Regions from separate parts of the Streptomyces sp. NPDC051364 genome, predicted to be linked through region 1. Evidence: riboswitches for the same ligand, from Rfam matches in the RefSeq annotation. Region 1 holds a riboswitch; each other region holds the start of a gene.

The links. A riboswitch is a leader RNA that binds a small molecule or an ion and turns the genes downstream of it on or off. The one in region 1 is predicted to bind cyclic di-AMP.
Positions count from the first base shown of each region.
Region 2: it holds a riboswitch for cyclic di-AMP, as region 1 does, so the genes downstream of both, AB0M76_RS05600 (LysM peptidoglycan-binding domain-containing M23 family metallopeptidase) here and AB0M76_RS19495 (M23 family metallopeptidase) in region 1, are expected to answer to the same signal.
Region 3: it holds a riboswitch for cyclic di-AMP, as region 1 does, so the genes downstream of both, AB0M76_RS12430 (transglycosylase family protein) here and AB0M76_RS19495 (M23 family metallopeptidase) in region 1, are expected to answer to the same signal.

Region 1 covers NZ_JBFBAH010000008.1:127,645-135,160, reverse strand. Annotated here, with positions in the region: gene AB0M76_RS19510 (GNAT family N-acetyltransferase) at 1-1,652, opposite strand, end outside; gene AB0M76_RS19505 (HPr family phosphocarrier protein) at 1,838-2,119, shown strand; gene AB0M76_RS19500 (GntR family transcriptional regulator) at 2,288-2,953, opposite strand; gene AB0M76_RS19495 (M23 family metallopeptidase) at 3,210-4,004, opposite strand; cyclic di-AMP (ydaO/yuaA leader) riboswitch at 4,018-4,176, opposite strand; gene AB0M76_RS19490 (pitrilysin family protein) at 4,361-5,728, opposite strand; gene AB0M76_RS19485 (pitrilysin family protein) at 5,749-7,098, opposite strand; gene AB0M76_RS19480 (DNA topoisomerase IV subunit A) at 7,334-7,516, shown strand, end outside.
Region 2 covers NZ_JBFBAH010000002.1:370,765-378,280, reverse strand. Annotated here, with positions in the region: gene AB0M76_RS05615 (ATP-binding protein) at 1-1,316, opposite strand, end outside; gene AB0M76_RS05610 (MBL fold metallo-hydrolase) at 1,568-2,767, opposite strand; gene AB0M76_RS05605 (SGNH/GDSL hydrolase family protein) at 2,948-3,733, opposite strand; gene AB0M76_RS05600 (LysM peptidoglycan-binding domain-containing M23 family metallopeptidase) at 3,902-4,888, opposite strand; cyclic di-AMP (ydaO/yuaA leader) riboswitch at 4,893-5,067, opposite strand; gene AB0M76_RS05595 (tyrosine-protein phosphatase) at 5,379-6,200, shown strand; gene AB0M76_RS05590 (aspartate aminotransferase family protein) at 6,246-7,516, opposite strand, start outside.
Region 3 covers NZ_JBFBAH010000005.1:77,058-84,573, forward strand. Annotated here, with positions in the region: gene AB0M76_RS12405 (NAD(P)/FAD-dependent oxidoreductase) at 1-813, opposite strand, end outside; gene AB0M76_RS12410 (Ppx/GppA phosphatase family protein) at 1,261-2,202, opposite strand; gene AB0M76_RS12415 (DUF501 domain-containing protein) at 2,199-2,756, opposite strand; gene AB0M76_RS12420 (septum formation initiator family protein) at 2,830-3,318, opposite strand; gene eno (phosphopyruvate hydratase) at 3,444-4,730, opposite strand; gene AB0M76_RS12430 (transglycosylase family protein) at 5,061-5,762, opposite strand; cyclic di-AMP (ydaO/yuaA leader) riboswitch at 5,765-5,936, opposite strand; gene AB0M76_RS12435 (transglycosylase family protein) at 6,219-7,259, opposite strand; gene AB0M76_RS12440 (cytochrome P450) at 7,362-7,516, opposite strand, start outside.

The sequences.
Region 1 (7,516 bases):
GCCAGCGCCGTGCCCAGCGCCTCCCGGAAGTCCTCCGGCGTCGCCGCCGTGGTCAGGTCCAGCGGGGCCCCCGGCCGCAGCCTCTGCGTGAGGCAGGCGTCGTAGGTGAGGACACCCAGCGACTCCGAGTTCCCGAGGATCGCCACGCGCGGCCCGGCCGGCAGCGGCTGCGAGGCCAGCAGCAGCCCGACGTCCACCAGCTCCGTCACGGTGTCGACGCGGATCACACCGGCCTGCCGCAGCAGCGCCGAGACCGTGGCGTCCGGGAGCCTGGTCCCGGGGACCACGTGCCCGGCCGGGGTGTGGCGGCCGCCCTTCGCGACGACCACCGGCTTCACGGCTGCCGTCCGCCGCGCGAGCCGCGTGAACTTCCGTGGGTTGCCCAGGGTTTCGAGGTACATCAGCGCGACGTCGGTGGCCTCGTCCTCGTACCAGTACTGCAGGATGTCGTTGCCGGAGACGTCCGCCCGGTTGCCCGCCGAGACGAAGGACGACAGGCCCTCGCCGCGCCGCAGCAGTGCGGAGAGCAGCGAGATGCCGATCGCCCCGGACTGGGTGAACAGCCCGATGCGGCCCCGGATCGGCGCGGGCGCCGGGGTCAGGGAGGCGTTGAGCCCGACCTCCGGCGCGGTGTTGATCACGCCGTACGCATTCGGCCCGATCAGCCGCATCCCGTACGAGCGCACCTGGCGCACCAGTTCGCGCTGCCGGTCGAGCCCGGCCGCGCCGCTCTCCCCGTAGCCGGCGGAGAGCACCACCAGCCCCTGCACCCCGTGCTCCCCGCACGCGGCCACGGCCTCGGGGACGCGCTCGGCGGGGACCGCGATCACCGCGAGGTCGACCGGGGAGTCGATGTCGCCGAGCGCGCGGTAGGCCCGTACGCCGTCCAGCAGGTCGGTGGTGACGGCCTCGTTCACGGCGTAGAGGTGGCCTTGGAAGCCGCCGTCGCGCAGGTTCCGCAGGGCTGCCGCGCCGACTCCCCCGCCGGAGCGGCTGACTCCGATCACCGCCACCGAGCCGGGGGCGAGCAGCCGCTGCACGGAGCGGGCCTCGGCGCGCTGCTCGCGGGCGCGCTGCACGGCCAGGGACTCGGCGGTGGGTTCGAGGTCGAGGGTGAGGTGGACGGAGCCGTCCTCGAAGCTGCGCTTCTGCTGGTAGCCGACGTCGGTGAAGACCTTGATCATCTTGCTGTTGGCGGGCAGCACCTCGGCCGCGAACCGGCGGATGCCCCGCTCGCGGGCGACCGCGCCGATGTGTTCGAGGAGCGCGGAGGCGACCCCGCGGCCCTGGTGGGCGTCCTGGACGAGGAAGGCCACCTCGGCCTCGTCGGCGGGGGCGGAGGCGGGCCGGCCGTCGGGGCCGATCCGGTCGTAGCGGACGGTGCCGATGAACTCTTCGCCGATGGTCGCCGCGAGGCCGACCCGGTCCACGTAGTCGTGGTGCGTGAAGCGGTGCACGTCGCGGTCGGACAGCCGGGGGTGGGGCGCGAAGAAGCGGTAGTACTTCGACTCGTCGGAGACCTGCTCGTAGAAGCTGACCAGCCGGCCCGCATCCTCCGTGGTGATGGGCCTGATCCGGGCGGTGCCGCCGTCGCGCAGGACGACGTCCGCTTCCCAGTGGGCCGGGTACGAGGGGTCCGACGCGGTGGTCATGCGGCGATCTTAAGGCCAGGACCGGCCGGACAGCCCCTGCGCGGCGCGCGAGGCAAGCAGGGGCAAATGAGTGCAAGCTGGGGTAGGTCGAACGGCGGAGGATCCGGGTCGAAGGTCGGTCGGAGCATTCGAGGCGTCGTGAGAGACTGGTCTAGACAACCGTTGGAACCCTGAAGGGCATCACCATGGCAGAGCGCCGAGTCAACGTCGGCTGGGCCGAGGGCCTGCACGCTCGTCCCGCCTCGATCTTCGTCCGCGCGACGACCGCTTCCGGCGTCCCGGTGACCATCTCGAAGGCCGACGGGAACCCCGTCAACGCCGCGTCCATGCTCGCGGTGCTGGGCCTGGGCGCCCAGGGCGGCGAGGAGATCGTCCTCGCGTCCGACGCCGAGGGTGCCGAGGCGGCGCTGGACCGCCTCGCGAAGCTGGTCGCCGAGGGTCTCGAGGAGCTCCCCGAGACCGTCTGACCCTTCGGGTTCGCCCCCGGGCATGCGACGAAGCCGCGGCCGCCGGAATTCCGGAGGCCGCGGCTTCGTCGTTGTCGGGAATTTCATCGTCCGCGCCGGGCGAGCGCGAATGCACCGCCAATGCACCGTGAATTAAGCCGCCGCCTCCACATTAATACGCGCTATTTGTTAATGCGGACCGCCCGCCATGTTTACGGCACGTTGCGAAGTCCTCACGCGCAGCCGGTGCGCCCCGGCCGCCCGGTCCGCATGGATCGCCATGAGCGCCCGCGCCCGCTCGGCGTCCCCGCGCGCCACCGCGTCCACGATCGCCCCGTGCTCCGCCCAGGACTCCACGGGCCGGGCCGGCGCCTCCACGGCGTACATCCACGCGATCTTGTGCCGCATCTGCGTGAGCAGCGCGATGAGCCCGGGGCTGCCGGAGGCCTGGGCGAGGGTCTCGTGGAACCAGCCTCCCAGGGATCGCAGGTCCTCCCCCTGGCCCCGCCTGGCCCGCTCCTGGCCCAGCCTGACCAGCCCGCGCAGCACCTTGAGGTGGGCCTCGGTGCGCCGGCGGGCGGCCCGGGCCGCCGCCAGCGGCTCGATCAGCATCCGCAGTTCCAGGAGGTCGGCCGCCTCCTGCTCGGTGGGCTCGGCGACGCAGGCACCCGCATGCCGCCGGGTGGTGACGAAGCCCTCGGACTCCAGGGTCCGCAGCGCCTCGCGGACCGGGACGCGGGAGACCCCGTACCGGCGGGCCAGCAGCTCCTCGGTCAGCCGGCCGCCCGGCTCGAAGACTCCGGAGACGATGTCGTCGCGGATTGCCGTGCATACCGCGTGCGCAGGAATACGCAAGTCCGGACCTCCGTCTATTTCCGACTGCCGACGCCATTGCCGCGATCGTGCTGGGATCGTGCTGGGATCGTGCTGGGATCGTGCTGGGATCGTGCTGGGATCGTGCTGGGATCGTACTGGGACTCTATTGCAACACGCGATGTTTTCCGAGCGCGGACGGAAATCACGAATATTTACAGCCACAATGCGGCCGCTTGCGGCCACAACGCGAAGACCCCGGCTCGGGGAGCCGGGGCCTTCGGTGAAGTGCTGCGGGTCAGACGTCGACGCCGTGGTTGCGCAGGTACGCGACCGGGTCGATGTCCGAGCCGTACTGGGCGCCGGTGCGGGCCTCGAAGTGCAGGTGCGGGCCGCTGGAGTTGCCGGTGGAGCCCGACAGGCCGATCTGCTGGCCCGGGGTGACCTGCTCGCCGACGGAGACGCTCAGCGAGGTCATGTGGCCGTACTGGGTGTAGGTGCCGTCGTTGTGCTTGATGACGACGTTGTTGCCGTACGCCCCGCCCCAGCCGGCCTCGACCACGGTGCCGGAGCCCACCGCGTGCACCGAGGTGCCGGAGGCCGCGTGGAAGTCGATGCCGGTGTGGCTGCCGGAGGACCACATGCCGCCGCCCGCGTGCCACTGGGTGCTGATGTAGGAGCCGTCGACGGGGGCGACGAAGGTGTTGAGGCGCTTGCGCTCCTCCTCGCGGGCGGCGCGCTCGGCGGCCTCGCGCTCGGCCTTCGCCTTCTCCTCGGCCTTCTGCTTGGCCTCGGCGGCGCGCGCCGCAGCGTCGGCCTCCGCCTTCGCCTTGGCGGCCGCGGCCTCTGCCGCGTGCTCCTGGGCCTCGGCCTGGGCCTCGATCTGGATCGGAAGGTCCTCGGCCGTCACGACGGCGGTCAGGCCGGTGTCCTCCATGGAGGGGGCCTTGTCCGACGCGGCGAACGCCGGGCCTGCGAGGGAGCCGACGACACCGGTGGTGGCGAGGGCGGCGATGCCGGCGTAGCCGGCGGTCTTGCGGCTCAGACGACTGGAACCACGGTGCTTACCGGCGGCACGACTGCCAAACGCCATGAAGGGGCTGATCCTTTCCTTCCTTCTCGCCTACCGGGTTAGCTGACGGGTTCGGAGCAGGAAGGTCTCCTACGGGCCCCCTCTGGCGAGGCGGTCCGATTCACCCCAGGGACACATGTGGGTCCCCGGCTCCCCAGGCTCGCGCCTGACGGGGACTCGGCGATCGCTGCCCGGTGCCGCGGATGCGGCGCGTACAACTGACGGACAGCACGGCCGACGCTAGGCGGATCATCAGTCAATCGCCAAACAGACACGCCTTTTTGTTGCGTACGCCACACCGCATACAAGCAACCTCTCCACTAAACAGACAAAAGGGGCTCCGGTGGACAAGCCACTGGAGCCCCTTGGGATGTCCGTCAGTTGGTGACGACGGTGACCTCACCGATCCCGAGCGCCCGCACCGGCGCCTCGATCTGCGAGGCGTCGCCCACCAGGACGGTGACCAGGCGGTCCACGGGGAAGGCGGCCAGGACGGCCGAAGTCGCCTCCACCGTGCCCGTTTGGGCCAGCTGCGCGTACAACCGGGCCTGGTAGTCGTCCGGGAGCTCCTGCTCGACCTGGTCGGCGAGCGTGCCGGCGACGGCCGCGGCCGTCTCGAACTTCAGCGGGGCCACGCCCACCAAGTTCTGCACTGCCACGTCCCGTTCGGCGTCGGTCAGGCCGCCCTCCGCGAGGGTGCGGAGCACCTTCCAGAGGTCGTCGAGCGCCGGGCCCGTGTTGGGGGTGTCCACGGAGCCGCTGATGGCGAGCATCGAGGCGCCCTTGCCGTCGGCGGTGGAGCGCAGCACCTGACCGAAGGCGCGCACGCCGTACGTGTACCCCTTCTCCTCGCGCAGCACCTTGTCCAGGCGTGAGGTGAGGGTGCCGCCCAGGCAGTACGTGCCGAGCACCTGCGCCGCCCAGACCCGGTCGTGCCGGTCCGGCCCGATCCGGCCGATGAGCAGCTGCGTCTGGACCGCGCCGGGCCGGTCCACGATGACCACGCGTCCGCTGTCGTCGGCGGTCACCGGCGGCACCGGGAGCGCCGCGGCGGTGTTGCCGGTCCAGGTGCCCAGGGTGTCGGCCAGTACGGCGTCCAGGTCGATGCCGGTCAGGTCGCCGACGACCACCGCGGTGGCGGTGGCGGGGCGTACGTGGGCCTCGAAGAAGGCACGCACGGCCGCGGAGTCGATCCGGGCGACCGTCTCCTCGGTGCCCTGGCGCGGGCGGGACATCCGCAGGGTGGCCGGGAAGAGCTCCTTGGAGAGCTGCTTGGCGGCGCGGCGCTGGGGGTTGGCCAGCTCGTGCGGGATCTCGTCGAGCCGGTTGCGCACCAGGCGGTCGACCTCGCTGTCGGCGAAGGCGGGCGCGCGCAGCGCCTCGGCGAGCAGGCCCAGCGCCTTGGCCAGCCGGGAGGCCGGGACCTCCAGGGAGACCCGCACGCCCGGGTGGTCGGCGTGCGCGTCGAGCGTGGCGCCGCAGCGCTCCAGCTCGGCCGCGAACTCCTCGGCGGAGTGCTTGTCGGTGCCCTCGGACAGCGCGCGGGCCATGATGGTCGCCACGCCGTCCAGGCCCTGGGGCTCGGCGTCGAGCGGCGCGGCGAGGTTGACCTCGACGGCCACGACCTGCTGGCCGGGGCGGTGGCAGCGCAGCAGGGTCAGCCCGTTGGACAGCGAGCCCCGCTCGGGAGCCGGGAAGGCCCAGGGCCGGGCCTCGCCGGCCTGCGGCTGCGGGTGGAAGGTCATCGTGACGGCTGCGGTGTCGCTCACTGCTCCGCCCCCTCGTTCTCGTCGTTCTCGTCGGCCCCGTCGGCCTCTGCCGGGAGCGGCTCGTACACCAGCACCGCGCGGTTGTCGGGGCGCAGTCGGGCCGCGGCCACGGCCTGCACCTCCTCGGCGGTGATGTCGAGGACCCGCTGGACGGCGCTGAGCGCCAGCTGAGGGTCGCCGAACAGTACGGCGAAGCGACAGAGTTCGTCGGCGCGGCCGGCCACCGTGCTCAGCCGGTCCAGCCACTCGCGCTCCAGCTGCGCCTGGGCGCGCTCCATCTCCTCGGCCGTCGGGCCCTCGGCGGCGAACCGCGCGAGCTCCTCGTCGACGGCCGCCTCGATGTCGGGCACCTCGACCCCGCTGGAGGTCTTCACGTCCAGCCAGCCGAGCGAGGGCGCGCCGGCGAGCCGCAGCATGCCGAAGCCGGCCGCGACGGCCGTCTGGTCGCGGCGTACCAGGCGGTTGTGCAGCCGGGAGGACTCGCCGCCGCCCAGGACGGTCAGCGCCACATCGGCGGCGTCGCACTCGCGGGTGCCGTCGTGCGGGAGCCGGTAGGCGGCCATCAGCGCGCGGGCCGGGACCTCCTCGACGATCTCCTCGCGCAGCTCCCGGCCCATGATCTCGGGCAGCGTGCCGTCGCGCGGCGGCTGCTTGCCGTCGTGCCCGGGGATGGTGCCGAAGTACTTCTCGACCCAGGCGAGCGTCTGCTCGGGGTCGATGTCACCGACGACCGACAGCACCGCGTTGTTGGGCGCGTAGTTCGTACGGAAGAAGGCGCGGGCGTCCTCCAGGGAGGCCGCGTCCAGGTCGGCCATGGAGCCGATCGGGGTGTGGTGGTACGGGTGGCCCTCGGGGTACGCCAGGGCGGTCAGCTTCTCGAAGGCCGTGCCGTACGGGACGTTGTCGTACCGCTGGCGGCGCTCGTTCTTGACGACGTCGCGCTGGTTCTCCATGGAATCGTCGTCCAGGGCGGCCAGCAGCGAGCCCATCCGGTCCGCCTCGAGCCAGAGCGCGAGCTCCAGCTGGTGGGCCGGCATGGTCTCGAAGTAGTTGGTGCGCTCGAAGCTGGTCGTGCCGTTGAGCGAACCCCCGGCACCCTGGACGAGCTCGAAGTGGCCGTTGCCGGGTACGCTCGCCGAGCCCTGGAACATCAGGTGCTCGAAGAGGTGAGCCAGACCGGTTCGCCCCTTGACTTCATGGCGCGAGCCGACGTCGTACCAGAGGCAGACCGCGGCGACCGGGGTCAGGTGATCCTCGGAGAGCACCACGCGCAGGCCGTTGGCCAGCCTGTGCTCGGTCGCTGTGAGGCCGCCGGAGCCGGCCTGGGCTGTGGCCGTGTGACCCATGGGCATGTGGTCCCTTCGATCGCGATGCAGAGATTTCCGTCAGACCTGCCACTGTATGCAAGCGCGTCGGGGACCGGAGAAGTTCCCGGCTCAGACCTGGGTCGGAGTCGGCGTTGTCGGTGCCTCGGGCCACAATGGTCCGCGACAACCCCCGTCAGCCCCTGTCGCACCACCCGCCAGACCACCCGCAAGACCCCCAGCACACCTTCTTTCTTGGTTAAGGAGCCGCGCAGCGATGGCCCGCCGCAGCACGAAGACCCCGCCGCCGGAGGATTTCGAGGAGAAGATCCTCGACATCGACGTCGTCGACGAAATGCAGGGCTCCTTCCTCGAGTACGCGTACTCGGTGATCTACTCCCGCGCCCTGCCCGACGCCCGCGACGGCATGAAGCCGGTGCACCGGCGCATCGTCTACCAG
Region 2 (7,516 bases), on a different contig from region 1:
TCCGGCTTCGGCTGTGGCACGGCCACCCGTACGGGCTCCAGCGGGGGCATGACGCCTCCCTCCCCGGTCCCCCACGAGGTGGCCCGGGAGCCCCCGAGCGCGTCGGCGGCGCTGGGCGCCTCCGCCCCCAGCAGTTCCTGCGGCAGCACGAGCACGGCGAGCACGCCGCCGTAGATGTTGGACTTGAGCTCGACGGCGATCCCGTGCCGGCGGGCCAGCGCCGAAACGACGAACAGGCCGATCCGCCCGTCCGCCAGCAGATGCCGGACGCTGATCCGGTCGGGGTCGACGAGCAGCGCGTTCATCCGGTGCTGCTCCGCGGCCGGCATGCCCAGCCCGCGGTCCTCCACCTCGACGGCGATGCCCGCGGTGACCCGTTCGGCGCGCACCACCACGTCGGTGTCGGGGGCCGAGAACACGGTGGCGTTCTCGACGAGTTCGGCCAGCAGGTGCACCACGTCGGCGACGGCGTGGCCGCGGACGGTGCCGCCCGCCGGGGGTACCACCTTGACCCGCGTGTACTGCTCGACCTCCGCGACGGAGGAGCGCAGCACCTCGCTCAGGTCGATGGGCCGGGTCCACTGGCGCCGGGAGGCGGCGCCGCCGAGCACGGCCAGGTTCTCGGCGTGGCGGCGGATCCGGGTGGCGAGGTGGTCCACGTGGAAGAGCTCCCTGAGGAGGTCGGGGTCCTCGACCGTGTCCTCGAGCTCGTCGAGCAGCGAGATCTCCCGGTGCACGAGGGACTGGAGCCGGCGCGCGAGGTTGACGAAGACCTCGACCTTGCGGTCGCTGTCGGACGGCGCGGCCGGGCCGGCCAGCCGTACGAGGGTGGTGTGCGCCTGTTCGCGGGCGCCGCGCAGCTCCTGGGAGAGCAGCCAGAACTCGTCCACCCGATCGGGGTCGCTGCCGGGCGGTGGTCCCGTCGGACCGCCGCGGACCGGGCGGACCGGCGGCTCGCCCCGCTCCAGCCGCTCGGCGGCGGTCCGCAGCTCCTGGCGTCCGCGCACGCTGGAGCGGCGCAGGGCCTCGCAGCGGTCCCGGACGGCCTTGGTGGAGCGCTGGGCCCCGAGCAGGGCGGCGGCCAGTGCGCCGACGACGAGCAGGGCGCAGCCGGCCAGGACCGGCCACAGCCGGGCGTCCCGCTCCCCCGCGCCCCCGCCGAGCTGCAGCGTGAAGATCACCGCGGCGGCTCCGCTGAGCGCCGCGGCGAGCGCCGGCAGCAGGGAGGCGCGGACCAGCTGGGGGCGTATCTGCCGGCCGGGACCGGTGACGGCGTGTCTCGACGGGGCGTGGCGGGCGGCGCGGAGTCCGGACATCGGCGTCCTCTACGTGGGGCCCGGGCCCCCAGGGGTTCCGGGGCCCGGTGTTGATCACCGGATACCCACGCTAGACCGCACGATCCCGCCCCTGACAGCCAGTTGGGGAACTTGCCCGGGCTGCTTCCCGCTCCCGATGGAGCGCTCGTACGACAGCCCGAATCCGCCGGGGGCGCACGTTCGCAGCCGCCGTACGCGACGCACCACCCCGTGCCGAGGGCTGCTCCGGAGCGGCGCCCGGCGGACACGCGCTACGAGCCGACGGCCTCCGGTTCCTCGTGCGCCGCGGCCGGCGGTCGCGCGGTCGCGACCGGGCGGGACTGTGTGGCGGGCACGGGCGGGGGCGACGCCACGAACGGGCGCCACCACGGCTCGCTCGGGGCACCGGCGTCGCCCGGCTCGAACGGCTGGCCCGGGATCGGCAGCGCGATCGCCGCGCCGGTGGCCTCGGCCGCGGTCACAGTGCCCTCGCCGGGTTCGTCCCACGGGTGCGGGGCCAGGTTGAAGGTGCCCCAGTGGATCGGCAGCATCGTGCCGTGGGGGATCCCGCCCTGGAGGTCGAGGTGGGCGCGCATGCCCTCCTCGGGGGTCATGTGGATGTCGGGCCAGTACTCCGAGTAGGCCCCGATCTGGATCATCGTGGCGTCGAAGGGGCCGTGCTCGGCGCCGATCTCCCCGAACCCGGGGAAGTAGCCGGTGTCGCCGCTGTGGAAGATCCGGTGCTCGTCGCCCGCGACGACCCAGGAGGCCCACAGGGTGTTCTGCTGGTTGCGCAGGCCGCGCCCGCAGAAGTGCCGGGCCGGCGTGGCCGTCAGCGAGAGCCCCGCGATCTTGGTGCCTTCGTTCCAGTCGAGCTCGCGCAGCCGGTCCGGCGACACCCCCCAGCGCTCCAGGTGGGCGCCGACGCCGAGCGGGACGGCGAAGACCGTGTCCGTACCGGCCAGCTCCTTGATGGTCGGCAGGTCGAGGTGGTCGTAGTGGTCGTGCGAGATCACCACGACGTCAACCGGCCCCAGCGAGGCCAGCGGTACGGGTACGGGGTGCAGCCGCTTGGGCCCGGCGAACGGGAAGGGAGAGCACCGCTCACCCCACACCGGATCGAACAGCACCCGCCGCCCGTCGATCTCCGCGAGTACGCCCGAGTGCCCCATCCAGGTCAGGCGCAACCCGCTGACCGGCGGCTTCGCCAGCTCGGCGAGGGTCGTCGGGTAGACCGGGATGGGAGCTCCCGGGTTGCGCCGGATCCGCTGCTCCTTGTGGAAGTAGATCTTGGCGAACTCCATCATGGAGCCGGAAGGCCTGGTCCGGGCCCCGACCGGGTTCTGGAAGACACCGTCGGCGAAGTTCGGCGAGCGGTGGATCCGCTCCAGGCGTGCGCCGGACGGATCCGCGCCGAAGGCTTCGGGCCGCAGGGCACGCAGCCGTGGACGCAGGGGACGGGAGCCGGTCAAAGCGCCTCCTGGGAGGGTGGGACGGATGGGCGTGAGAGGCCGTACTGGTTTCCGGTCTATCACCTTGCCAACGCGCACCGGCCCCGAAGGATTCCGCCGCGCGTACCCGTCCTCCTGCCCCCGTCCCCTTCTCCTACTCGGCTACCCGCTGCTCCGCTACTCCGCCCCTCCTGCGCCGGGCTACAGCGGCAGCAGGTCCGGACGCTTCGCCTCCACGTGGTCCCCGGAGGACTCCCCGCGCAGCCGCCGCCCGATCCACGGCACCAGGTACTCCCGCGCCCACTGGATGTTGTCCCGGGTCACGTCCACCGAGCCGCGCGGCTGTTGCGGCGGCCACGGCTGGTCGGGGTCGGCCGGCACCTCGAACCCCAGCACCTGGGCGGCGCGCAGCGCGACCCGGGTGTGCCCCTCGGGCGAGAGGTGCAGCCGGTCGTCGTCCCAAGCCCGCCGGTCCTGTACGGACTTCAGCGACCAGAGGTCGAGCACCGGGCAGTCGTAGCGGTCGGCGATGGCACGCACATGGGCGCTGTACGTGGCCACCTTGCCCCGGAGGTGCTTGAGGACCGGCACACCGCGGGTGTCGAAGCCGGTGGTGATCATGACGTGGCCGACGGCTCCGGTGAGGTCGGCCACGGCCGCCTCGAACCGCTCCGCCACGTCGTCCGGGTCGCTGCCGGGCCGGATGATGTCGTTGCCGCCGGCGCAGAAGCTCACCAGGTCAGGTGCGAGCTCCTTGGCCCGGGGGACCTGTTCGGCCACGATCTGGTCGAGGAGGCGCCCCCGCACGGCCAGGTTCGCGTACCGGAATTCGTTTTCCTCGCGCTGATCGGCCAGGAGTACGGCCAGCCGGTCCGCCCAGCCGAGAAAGGTCTCCCCGGGTCCCGGGTCCCCCACACCCTCGGTGAAGCTGTCCCCGATCGCCGCGTACGAGCCGATGGTCTTGAGTGTCGTCTTCGTCGCTGCCACGAGAACACATCTTTCACCCCGGCACGTGACCTACGCCATCGTAGGAAGGGGTTGACGGACCGTGATCTATACCACCTGGTCGGTACGGAATAACGCGGCGTGAGGCCGGGACCCCCCTCGGGTCCCGGCCTCACGAGTCCGGTTGCCTCTGTCCGACGGCGGGAGCCGTCAGATGCTCACACCCTTGGAGCGGAGGTAGGCCAGCGGGTCGATGTCCGAGCCGTAGGACGGCCCGGTGCGGATCTCGAAGTGCAGGTGCGGGCCGGTCGAGTTGCCGGTGGAGCCGGAGAGGCCGAGGGTCTGGCCGCCGGTGACGCTCTGGCCGGCCGAGACGGAGAGCTGGGACAGGTGGCCGTACTGGGAGTACTTGCCGTCCGCGTGCCGGATGACGACCTCGTTGCCGTACGCGCCGGCCCAGCCGGCGGAGACCACGGTGCCCGCGCCCACGGCCCGGACGGTGGTGCCGGAGCTCGCGATGAAGTCGACACCGGTGTGGTAGCCGCTGGACCACATGGCGCCGGGGGTCTTGTACTGGGTGGAGATCCCGCCGCCGACGGGGGCGACGAAGCCGGCGGCGCTGACCGTACCGGCGGCGGACTTGGCGGCGGTGCTCTTCTTGGCGGGCGCGGCGGCGGCTGCGGCCGCGGGGGCGGCAGGGGCCGGCGCGACGTCCGCGGAGCCCTTGTCCTCCGAGGGCGAGGCCGAGGACTTCTTCGCCGGAGCCGGAGCGGACTTCTCGGCCGGAGCCTGCGCGGCCGGAGCCGCCTCGCCCTGCGCACCGAGGGTCAGCTTCAGCCCGGGGTGGATCAGCGACGGGTCGGTGCCGACGGCCTCGCGGTTGTCGGCGTACAGCTGCTGCCAGCCGCCCGAGAGGTGGCGGTCCTGGGCGATCTTGGAGAGGTAGTCGCCCGGCACGACCGTGTAGACGACCGGCGCGGACTGCGCGGCAGCGGCGGGCGCGGCCTGCAGCGCCGCCGGAACCTGCGGGGCCTGCACGGGAGCCGCGGCGGGGGCGGCGGCCGGGGCACCGGCCGCCTGGGCGCCGGCGGCACCCAGCAGCGGCAGCGCGAGGGCCGCACCACCGGTGCCTGCGACGGCGAAGCCGCGCGCCACGGAACGGGACTTGGGACGGCGGTGCTTACCCTTTGCAGGCATGGCGAATTCCTCTCCGTCGCCTGCGAGGTGAGCTGTCGGGTTCGGACTGGAGATGTCCGGCCGCACATGAACGGAACATGTACGGCTTCACCCCGAGCTGCGCCGATACAAAGATCGGGAACAGCGGCTTACCTGGTTCCCCCGCTCCTGCCGCGCGCGTGAATAGTCGGGTGCGGTTTCCGGACGGCGGCAGGATTAGGCGGTCCATCCGGATCGATCGCGAAGGTAATCGAGTTGAGCCGCACGGAACAAGCCACGAATTTCCTGACGGATTCACAGGCCGGGGAGTTCGACGGAATTCCGGTCACCCTCCGTCCATTCCCCGCCGCCAACAACCGCCCCGGCCGGGCCTTTCGACTTCGACGATCAGGCACTCACGGTCACCGTATGATCTGGCTCACGGGGCTGCGCCCGATCTCGCCTCCGGTTATGGCAAGTTGGCCTCAAGTAGCGCAATTCGGACATCTCACGACGACGCGGAGGAGTTCCCGTGACCCAGCAGATACCCCAGCCCCCGCGGACGGAGCCCGTACCGGAGCCGGAGCTGGCCGGAGTGCGCAACTTCCGTGATGTGGGCGGGCTGCCGACCATCGACGGGCGGAGGGTCAAGCCAGGAAAACTGTTCCGTAGCGGACATCTGGCACATGCCACCGAAACCGATGCAGAATTCCTCGCATCGCTCGGCCTCCACACAATTTTCGACTTCCGCAACGGCGCCGACCACGCCCTGGAGGGACTCGACGTCGAGCTTCCCGGCGTGCGGAACGTCAACATCCCGCTGTCGGATCCGGCCGACGGCAAGGAATTCTGGAAGATGGTCCGCGGCGGCGATCTCGAGCAGCTCCGCGGAATCCTGGGCGAGGGCAAGGGCGCCGCCCGAATGGCCAACTCGTACCGCTCGATGATCGAGCACCGCACCGCCGAGCACGGCCGGGTCGTGCACGCCCTCGCCGAGGACAGCATTCCGGCGCTCATGCACTGCGCGGCCGGCAAGGACCGGGCCGGCCTGTCGATCGCCGTCACCCTGCTCGCGCTGGGCATCGAGCGCGAGGCGATCGTGGCGGACTACCTGGAGTCCAACGCCCCGCACCGCCGCTACCGGGTGCGCCGTACCAGCGACGCCCCCGAGGCCCGCTCCCCCGAGGTGATGGAGCTGCTCGCCCCGCTCTTCGACGCCCGCGCCGAGTACCTGACAGCGGCCTTCGACACCATCGACGAGCACTGGGGCGGGGTCGACCGGTACCTCGCCGAGGGCCTCGGACTCACGCCCGAGACCCTCGACCGGCTGCGGGAGCAGCTGCTCGACCGATAACCCGGCCGACAGCCCGACCGGGAAACCGGGCAGCGGAGCAGGCCGTCAGCCGCCGGCGACGGCCTGCTTCACCAGCGTCCTGCCGAAGTCCCACATCAGTGCGCCCCCGCCGTGCGCCTCGTCCATGACCGCGCGGAAGGAGCCGACGAACCGGTCGACGTCCCGCTCGTCCACGATCAGCGGCGGGATGAGCTTGATGACCTCCAGATGGTCGCCGGAGACCTGCGTCAGGATCCGGTGCTTCTGCAGCAGCGGCACCACGACCATCTGGGCGAAGAGCCCCTTGCGGGCCGCCTGGAGCATGGTCCACCGGCTGCGCAGCCCCAGCGAGGACGGCCGCCCGAACTCGATGCCGATCATCAGGCCGCGCCCCCGTACCTCGTGGAGCAGCTCGTACTCGTCCACGAGCGCCGCGAGCCGGCCGCGCAGCAGGTCGCCCATCGCGCGGGCGTTCGCGACCACCGACTCGTCATCCATGACGGAGAGCACCGCCAGCCCGGCCGCCATCGCCTGCGCGTTGGATCCGAAACTGGCGGAGTGCACCAGCACCCGGTCCATGGACGAATAGACCTTTTTGAAGATCCAGTCCTTGCCCAGGGTCGCGCCGACCGGCACATAGCCGCCCGAAAGGGCCTTGGCCACGCACACCAGGTCCGGCTCCACGCCCGGCTCGTGCTGGTACGCGTAGAACTCGCCGGTCCGGCCGAGCCCCGTCTGCACCTCGTCCGCGATCAGCAGCGCCTTGTGCCGGTGCAGCAGCTCCTGCGCCGCGAGCAGGAACCCGGGCGGGGCCGCGAGCACGCCCTTGCCCTGGATCGGCTCGACGACGAAGGCGGCGACGTCGCCACGCTTCAGCTCCCGCTCCAGGGCCGCCAGGTCCCCGAGGGGGATCTTCGTGTCGGGCAGCAGCGGCGCGAAGCCGTCCCGGAACCCGCCCTCCCCGTTGACCGAGAGCGAACCCGTGGTGAGCCCGTGGAAGGCGTGGTCGCAGTAGAGAACCCTCGTTCGCCCGGTGGCGTACCGGGCGAACTTCAGGGCGGTCTCCACGGCCTCGGTGCCGCTGTTGCCGAAGAAGACCCGTTCCAGGTGCGGGCTGTACGAGAGCAGCTTCTCCGCCAGCAGCCCGGGCAGCGGCTGGCAGTCGAAGCGGGTCAGATCGGCGAGCTGTGCGTCCAGGACGTCGTGCAGGGCCTGGCGGACCACCGGGTGGTGGCGGCCCAGGCCCATCACGCCGAACCCGGCCAGCATGTCCAGGTAGTCGTTGCCGTCTGCGTCCCAGAAGTGTGCGCCTTCGGCCCGTACGTAGACCTTGTCGA
Region 3 (7,516 bases), on a different contig from region 1:
CGGCTTGACGCCTGCGGTCCACACGATGGTGTTGGAGTCGACCTCGAGGCCGTTCTTCAGCACCACGTGGCCGTCCACGCAGGAGTCCATGGAGGTGTTGAGGTAGATCTCGATGCCGCGCGACTCGAGGTGCTCCTTGCCCCAGGTGCCGAGCTTGGGCCCGACCTCGGGGAGGATCTTGTCGGCCGCGTCCACCAGGATGAAGCGCATGTCCTCGCGCTTGATGGTGGTGTAGTACTTCGCGGCGTCGCGGGCCATGTCCTCGACCTCGCCGATCGTCTCGGCACCGGCGAAGCCGCCGCCGACGAAGACGAAGGTGAGGGCCTTGCGGCGGACGTTCTCGTCCGTCGTGGACTCGGCCTTGTCGAGCTGCTCGAGGACGTGGTTGCGCAGGCCGATGCCCTCTTCGACGCCCTTCATACCGATGCCCTGTTCGGCGAGGCCGGGGATCGGGAAGGTGCGGGAGACGGCGCCGAGCGCGATCACCAGGTAGTCGAAGGGCAGCTCGTACGCCTCGCCGACCAGCGGCGTGACGACGGCGACCTTGCGGTCCTGATCGATGCTGGTGACCCGGCCGGTGAGAACCTCTGCCTTGGGCAGCACGCGTCGCAGCGGGACGACGACGTGCCGAGGCGAGATGCTGCCTGCGGCCACTTCGGGGAGGAAGGGCTGGTAGGTCATGTACGACCGGGGGTCGACGACCGTGACGGTCGCCTCGCCATAGCGCATCTTCTTCATGATCCGCTTGGCCGCGTACAGGCCTACGTACCCACCTCCTACAACGAGGATCCTGGGACGCTCCGTGGTGCTCATGGAACGAGTATCCAGCACCCAAAGGGGTGTCGCTCGTGAGCCCCTTCACAAGGTGTCGGAAGGCCTCTGTTACACTGCGCGGCCCACGTGACGGAGGTCATGGCGCCGAACGGGAACCAGGGTGTAACGGGAGTCGTTGTTCACCCGTCCTGAACTGGCCTCCAGGCCCATAAGCGGAGTAGACCACCGGGTTGGTGGATACCTACCGACGAGGCCGGGCCGCGCCCTCGAAACACACGAACGCACACGAAAAAGAGGCCCGCGAGCCCCGGGAGCCCCCCAAAGAGACCTTCCCGCAGCCCATCAGGCCCCTTTTCCTTGTGAAGAACTTCACGAACTTTCTGTGGAGGGCGGGACCTAAGGCCCCCGTAAGGGCCCCCAGAGGTCCCCGGCAGGCCCCCCGCGACCCTCGCACCAGCCCCGCACAAGCCACCCGCGACCCACCCGTCAGGCGATGGACCAGGCGATTCCGTCGAGGATGTCGTGCTCCGAGACCACGACTTCCGAGGCGCCGATGCGCTCCATGATCGCGAGCAGCACCAGGGTGCCCGCGCCGATGACGTCCACCCGGCCCGGGTGCAGGACCGGGATCGCCGCGCGTTCGGCGTGCACCGACGTCAGCATGCGCTCGGTGATCTCGCGGACCTGCTCGTACGAGATCCGGGAATGGTGGATCGCCGAGGAGATGTACTCCGGCAGCCCGAGGGCGATCCCGGCGACCGTGGTCACCGAGCCGGCCAGGCCCACCAGCGTGCGCGCCTCGGACAGCGGGACCGTCTGCTCCACGAGGTCCAGCGCCGCCTCGATGTCGGCCCGTATGGCGGCGATCTGCTGTGCGGTCGGCGGGTCGGTGACCGCGCCGTCCACCACCAGGTGGCGCTCCGTCATGCGGACGCAGCCCACGTCGACCGAAAGGGCCGCCCGTACGTGCTCCTCGCCGACCACGAACTCGGTCGAACCGCCGCCGATGTCCACCACAAGGAACGGCGTCTCCATGTGGGTGGTGCCCGTCAGCTCCTTGGTGGCGCCGATGAAGGAGAACTCCGCCTCCTGGTCACCGGAGATCACCTCGGGCTCGACGCCCAGGATGCCGAGGACCCCCTGGACGAACTCGTCCCGGTTCTCGGCGTCGCGGGAGGCCGAGGTCGCCACGAAGCGCAGCCGCTCCGCACCCAGCTCCTTGATGACGGCCGCGTACTCGCGGCAGGCCGCGAAGGTGCGCTCCAGCGCCTCCGGGGCCAGCCGGCCCGTCTTGTCGACGCCCTGGCCGAGGCGGACGATCGTCATCCGCCGGTCCAGCTCGACCAGCTCGCCGGTCTCCGGGTCGCAGTCCGCGACGAGCAGGCGGATGGAGTTCGTACCGCAGTCGATTCCGGCGACGCGGGTCACGCGTCCGACTCCTTCTGCTCCGCCTTCTCCGCCTTCTCCGCGCACGGGGTGACGCAGGCGCCCTTGGCCCACCACTCCGGCAGCATCGCCAGCGCCTCGTCGCCGAACGGGTTCACCCCGGGCCCGGCGGCCAGCGAGTGGCCGACCAGCACGTGCAGGCACTTCACCCGGTCCGGCATCCCGCCGGCGCTCGGGAAGCCCTGGAGCACCTCGATGGCGTCGCGGCGCCGGATGTAGTCCTCGTGCGCGGCCTGGTAGGCGGCGGCCAGCTCGGGGTCCTCGGCGAGCCGGGCCTGCATCTCCTTCATCACGCCGTTCGCCTCGAGCGTGCCGATCGCGGAGGCCGCGCGCGGGCAGGTGAGGTAGTACAGCGTCGGGAAGGGCGTGCCGTCGGGGAGGCGCGGGGCGGTCTCCACCACGTCCGGCTGGCCGCAGGGGCAGCGGTGGGCGATGGCGCGCAGCCCGCGCGGCGGGCGGCCGAGCTGCTGCTCGAACGCCTCGATGTCCGCGTCGGTCGGCTCGGTCCGGTCGGTCTGGGGCGGGGGCGTCTGCATGCCTGGAGGAAGTCTCTTCGTTCTCGTGGATGGGTGCGGTGCTCGGGTGCGGTACTCGGAGTGCCGTTGCTCGTCACTCGCCGGGGCGGTCGGCCTTGTCGACGCCGTCCCAGACGTTCGAGTACCAGGGCCGGTCGGATCCGGCCGTTCCGGAACGGTGCCGCTCGGCGGCCCCGGCCCCGGGGTCGGTCATGATGTAGCTGATCTCGCCCGGGCGGACGAAGTGCAGGTGCTTGCGCGCCTGCTGCTCCGCGTACGCGTTGTCCTGCCAGCGGGCCTTCTCGTCGCGGAGGCGTTCGAGGCGCCGGCTCGCGGCCTCGGCGGCCCGCTGCTGCTTCGCGATCTCCGAACCCTGGGAGACGTACTGGCGCATCGGATACGCGAGGGCGACGACCAGCGTACAGAGGACGAGCACCAGGAGCGCGGCCCGGCCGGTGAGCCGGCTGCGGCGGACCTGACGGCGCGTCTGCGAGCGGTAGACGTGGGCGGCGGTCCGCTCGCCGAGCTGCTTGAGCCTGGTCGCGGTGGAGAAGGTGGAGAACCGATCCCGGTTCCCGGCCATTGATCCCGCCTCCCCTTGTACGCGGTACGCACTACGCAATACGTCCCCGCACACGGTACGGGACCGAGTGCGGGGACGTACGGAAGCAAGAGCGTGGTTAACCCTTGGCCCTTGGCCCTTGGCCCTTAGCCCTTGAAGCGCGGGAAGGCGGAGCGGCCCGCGTACACCGCGGCGTCGTCGAGGATCTCCTCGATGCGCAGCAGCTGGTTGTACTTGGCGACGCGGTCCGAGCGGGCCGGGGCGCCGGTCTTGATCTGACCGCAGTTCACGGCGACGGCGAGGTCGGCGATGGTGACGTCCTCGGTCTCACCGGAGCGGTGCGACATCATGCACTTGAAGCCGTTGCGCTGGGCCATCTCGACGGCGTCGAGGGTCTCGGTCAGCGAACCGATCTGGTTCACCTTGACGAGCAGGGCGTTGGCGGAGCCCTCCTCGATACCGCGGGCCAGGCGCTCCGGGTTGGTGACGAAGAGGTCGTCGCCGACGATCTGGACCTTGGTGCCCAGCTTGTCGGTGAGGGTCTTCCAGCCGGCCCAGTCGTCCTCGTACAGCGGGTCCTCGATGGAGACCATCGGGTACGCGGAGACGAGCTCCTCGTAGTACTCGGTCATCTCGGCGGCCGAGCGGGACTGGCCCTCGAACTCGTACTTGCCGTCCTTGTAGAACTCGGACGCGGCGACGTCGAGCGCGAGCGCGATGTCCTTGCCGGGGACGTAGCCGGCCTGCTTGATGGCCTCGACGATGAGGTCGAGCGCGGCGCGGTTGGACTCCAGGTTCGGGGCGAAGCCGCCCTCGTCGCCCAGGCCGGTGGAGAGGCCCTTGGTGTGCAGGACCTTCTTGAGGGTGTGGTAGACCTCGGCACCCCAGCGCAGCGCCTCGGAGAAGGACTCCGCGCCGATCGGGGCGATCATGAACTCCTGGATGTCCACGTTGGAGTCGGCGTGCGACCCACCGTTGAGGATGTTCATCATCGGAACGGGCAGCAGGTGCGCGTTCGGACCGCCGAGGTAGCGGAAGAGCGGGAGGTCCGAGGCCTCGGACGCGGCGTGCGCGACGGCGAGGGACACGCCGAGGATGGCGTTGGCGCCGAGCGAGCCCTTGTTGTCGGTGGCGTCCAGGTCGAACATGGCCTGGTCGATCAGACGCTGCTCGGTGGCGTCGTAGCCGACGAGCTCCGGGCCGATCTGCTCGATGACGGCGAGGACGGCCTTCTCGACACCCTTGCCGAAGTAACGGTTGGGGTCACCGTCGCGGAGCTCGATGGCCTCGAAGGCACCGGTGGAGGCGCCGGACGGAACTGCAGCACGGCCGGTGCTGCCATCGTCGAGGCCCACCTCGACCTCGACCGTGGGGTTGCCTCGGGAGTCCAGGATTTCCCGGGCTACGACGACGTCGATGGACGGCACGAGCATCTCCTTCTGGGATGTGACGCTGGGTGTGCGGTGGCATGTCAGGCCGTGGGATGGCCCCGCCGACTAGAGCCTAACCGGCTCCGGGCACTCGGCCAGCCGACCGCCCGCCTCCTGGGACGAAAAAGGGCCCGAATACCCGCCTTCCGGTACATAGGACTCTTGACCACCGGCGTCCCGGCCGGGGTCCGGGACGGGACCGGGACGGGACCGGGCGGGGAACAGGAGGGGCTCGGGCCGGACGAACGCCGCCGCCCGGCGCGTGGGGGGAGACGCGCCGGGCGGCGGGGATGCTGCGTGTTGTGCTCGCTGCCGCAGTTGTTACGGCAGGGTTCAGCTGAGCTTCAGCTTCTGACCCGGGAAGATCAGGTCGGCGTCCGAGACGATGTCCTTGTTGAGCTCGAAGAGCTTCTCCCAGCCGCCCTTGACGCCGTTGGCCTCGGCGATGGTGCCCAGGGTGTCGCCGGGCTTGACCTCGTACGAGCCGTTGCCGGTCTTCGGGGCCGGGGCCTCGGAGCGCTCGGAGCGGGTCGTCGGAGCCTCGGAGCGCTTCGTCTCCTTCTTCGGCTCGGTCTTCTTCGGCTGGGTCTTCTTGGTCTCGGTCTTCTGCTCCGTCTTCTTCGGGGTGTCGGTCGTACCACCGCCGGTGTAGGAGGAGTTGGAGAGGCCGACGCCGCAGGACGGCCACGCACCCTTGCCCTGGCCCTTGAGGACCTTCTCGGCTATGGCTATCTGCTGCGACTTGGAGGCCTGGTTGGCCTGCGCGGCGTACGCCTTGCCGCCGTACGCGGCCCAGGTGGAGGACGAGAACTGCAGGCCGCCGTAGTAGCCGTTGCCCGTGTTGATGGACCAGTTGCCGCCGGACTCGCACTGCGCTACGCGGTCCCACTCGGTGCCGGTGGCGGCGGATGCCGAGCCGGCCGCCATGAGCGGGGCGGCGACGGCGACACCGGCGACGCCGGCGAGCGTGACGATGCGGGTGGTCCGCTGAATGGCCGTGGCGCGGCGGTGCTTGCCCTTGCCGGAAAGCAGCATGGAGTTCTCCTCACCGACGCCTGCGAGGTGAGCTGTCGGGTTCGGGCTGATGAGTGCCCGGCCGTGCGACGTGGCGCACGACTTAACCCCTAGCCGTTTCCGTGACCGTCTCTCAACGGCCGGTCCCGGCGCCTACCTTGGTTCCCCCGCTCCTGCCTTCGGCGCTTTACGCGACGACTGTTCCCTCCGGCCGCCGGCAGGATTCGGCGATGCGGTCGAAGGAGCCCGCGGTGGCGGGCGACTCAGAAGGTAGGCAGGTCTCTCCCCGATGTTCAACGAGGAACACCGGGGAGAAACGGCCCCTACTTGCGCTCCCTTTACGGCCGTTTGCGCAGGTGAGGACGGGGTTTGCGGAAGGCTCCAGGCGGGACACGCCAGTTGACCGGAAGAGACGCATGTCTCACTTGCAGATAACGGACATTCAGCTCTTTACGGGTGCCCGAAGTGCCGCTATTCCTAGCTTAGATCCAGGTTCTGGCCGGGCTTGATCAGGTCTGCGTCCTCGCCGATGACCTGCTCGTTGGCGTGGTAGAGCGCGTTCCAGCCGCCCTTGAGGCCCTTGGCAGACGCGATGGTGGCCAGGCTGTCGCCCGCCCGGACCGTGTACGAGGGCGCCGACGCCCCCTCAGATGCGGCGGGCAGCTCGAGGGCGGGCGTACCACGGTGCTTGCCGTTGCCGGAGGTGTCCGGGATGGCACTCGGGTCGGTGGAGGCGCCCGGGGCACCCGGGGCCGCGTGGGCGCTGGGGTCGGCCGGGACGACCGGAGCGGTCGGGTCCGCCGGGTTCCCGGGCGTGGTCGGGCTCCCCGGGGTCGTCGGCGCGGTGGGCGTCGTCGGGGCCGTGGGGGTACCCGGGGGCGCGGTCGGGTCGCCGGGGAGCACCGGGACGGTCGGCGACGTGGACGGCACGTCCGGGTCGGGCATGACGGGCAGTCCGCTGTTCGGCGCGAGCGGCGCCGGCGGGAGCGTGAAGTCCGGGGCCGGAGCCGGGGTCGGGGCGCCGAAGTCCAGCGCCTTCGCTCCGGAGCCGCCCTTCGGGATCGAGTGGTCCGGGCGCGAGGGGCTCGGGGCGACGGGGCCGAGCGTGCCGGGCAGGCCCGGGTCCACGGTCGCGGCGGGGGCCTGCCGGGTCAGCCCGGCAGACTCCGAGCACTGCCCCCACGCCTGGGGGCCCTGGGTGCCCAGCACCCGCTCGGCGACGGCGATCTGCTGCGAGCGGCTGGCGAGGTCGGGGCGCTCGGCGAAGTCGAGGCCGCCCGAGGAGTTCCACTGCTCCTGCGTGAACGAAAGTCCGCCGTACGACCCGCTGCCGGAGTTGGCGCTCCAGGAGCCGCCACTCTCGCACTCGGCGACCTTGTCCCACGTGGAGGTGTCCGCCGCGCTCGCGCCGGTGGCGGCGAGCAGCGGCAGGGCCAAGGCGGAACCGGTGACTCCGGCGGTGACGACTATCGCGGGTACCTGGCGGGGGCGTCTGTGGCGGCCGTTCCCGGAACGCATGAGCTGCACCTTTCGCATAACGGCTGGGTAACGGCAGAACCTAGCCGTCTTAGCACGTCAGTAACAACTCTTGACGGGGGCTGACTTACGGTCAGGGGCGCTTCAGATGTTTCGAGCTGTGAACCTGACGGGAAGAGTGCGCAGGCCACGCATGATCAGACCCCCGCGCCAGCGAAGCTCGTTGGACGGAACAGCGAGTTCCAGATCCGGCAGACGCTTCAGCAAAGTCGCAAGCGCGGTCTGTCCCTCAAGTCGTG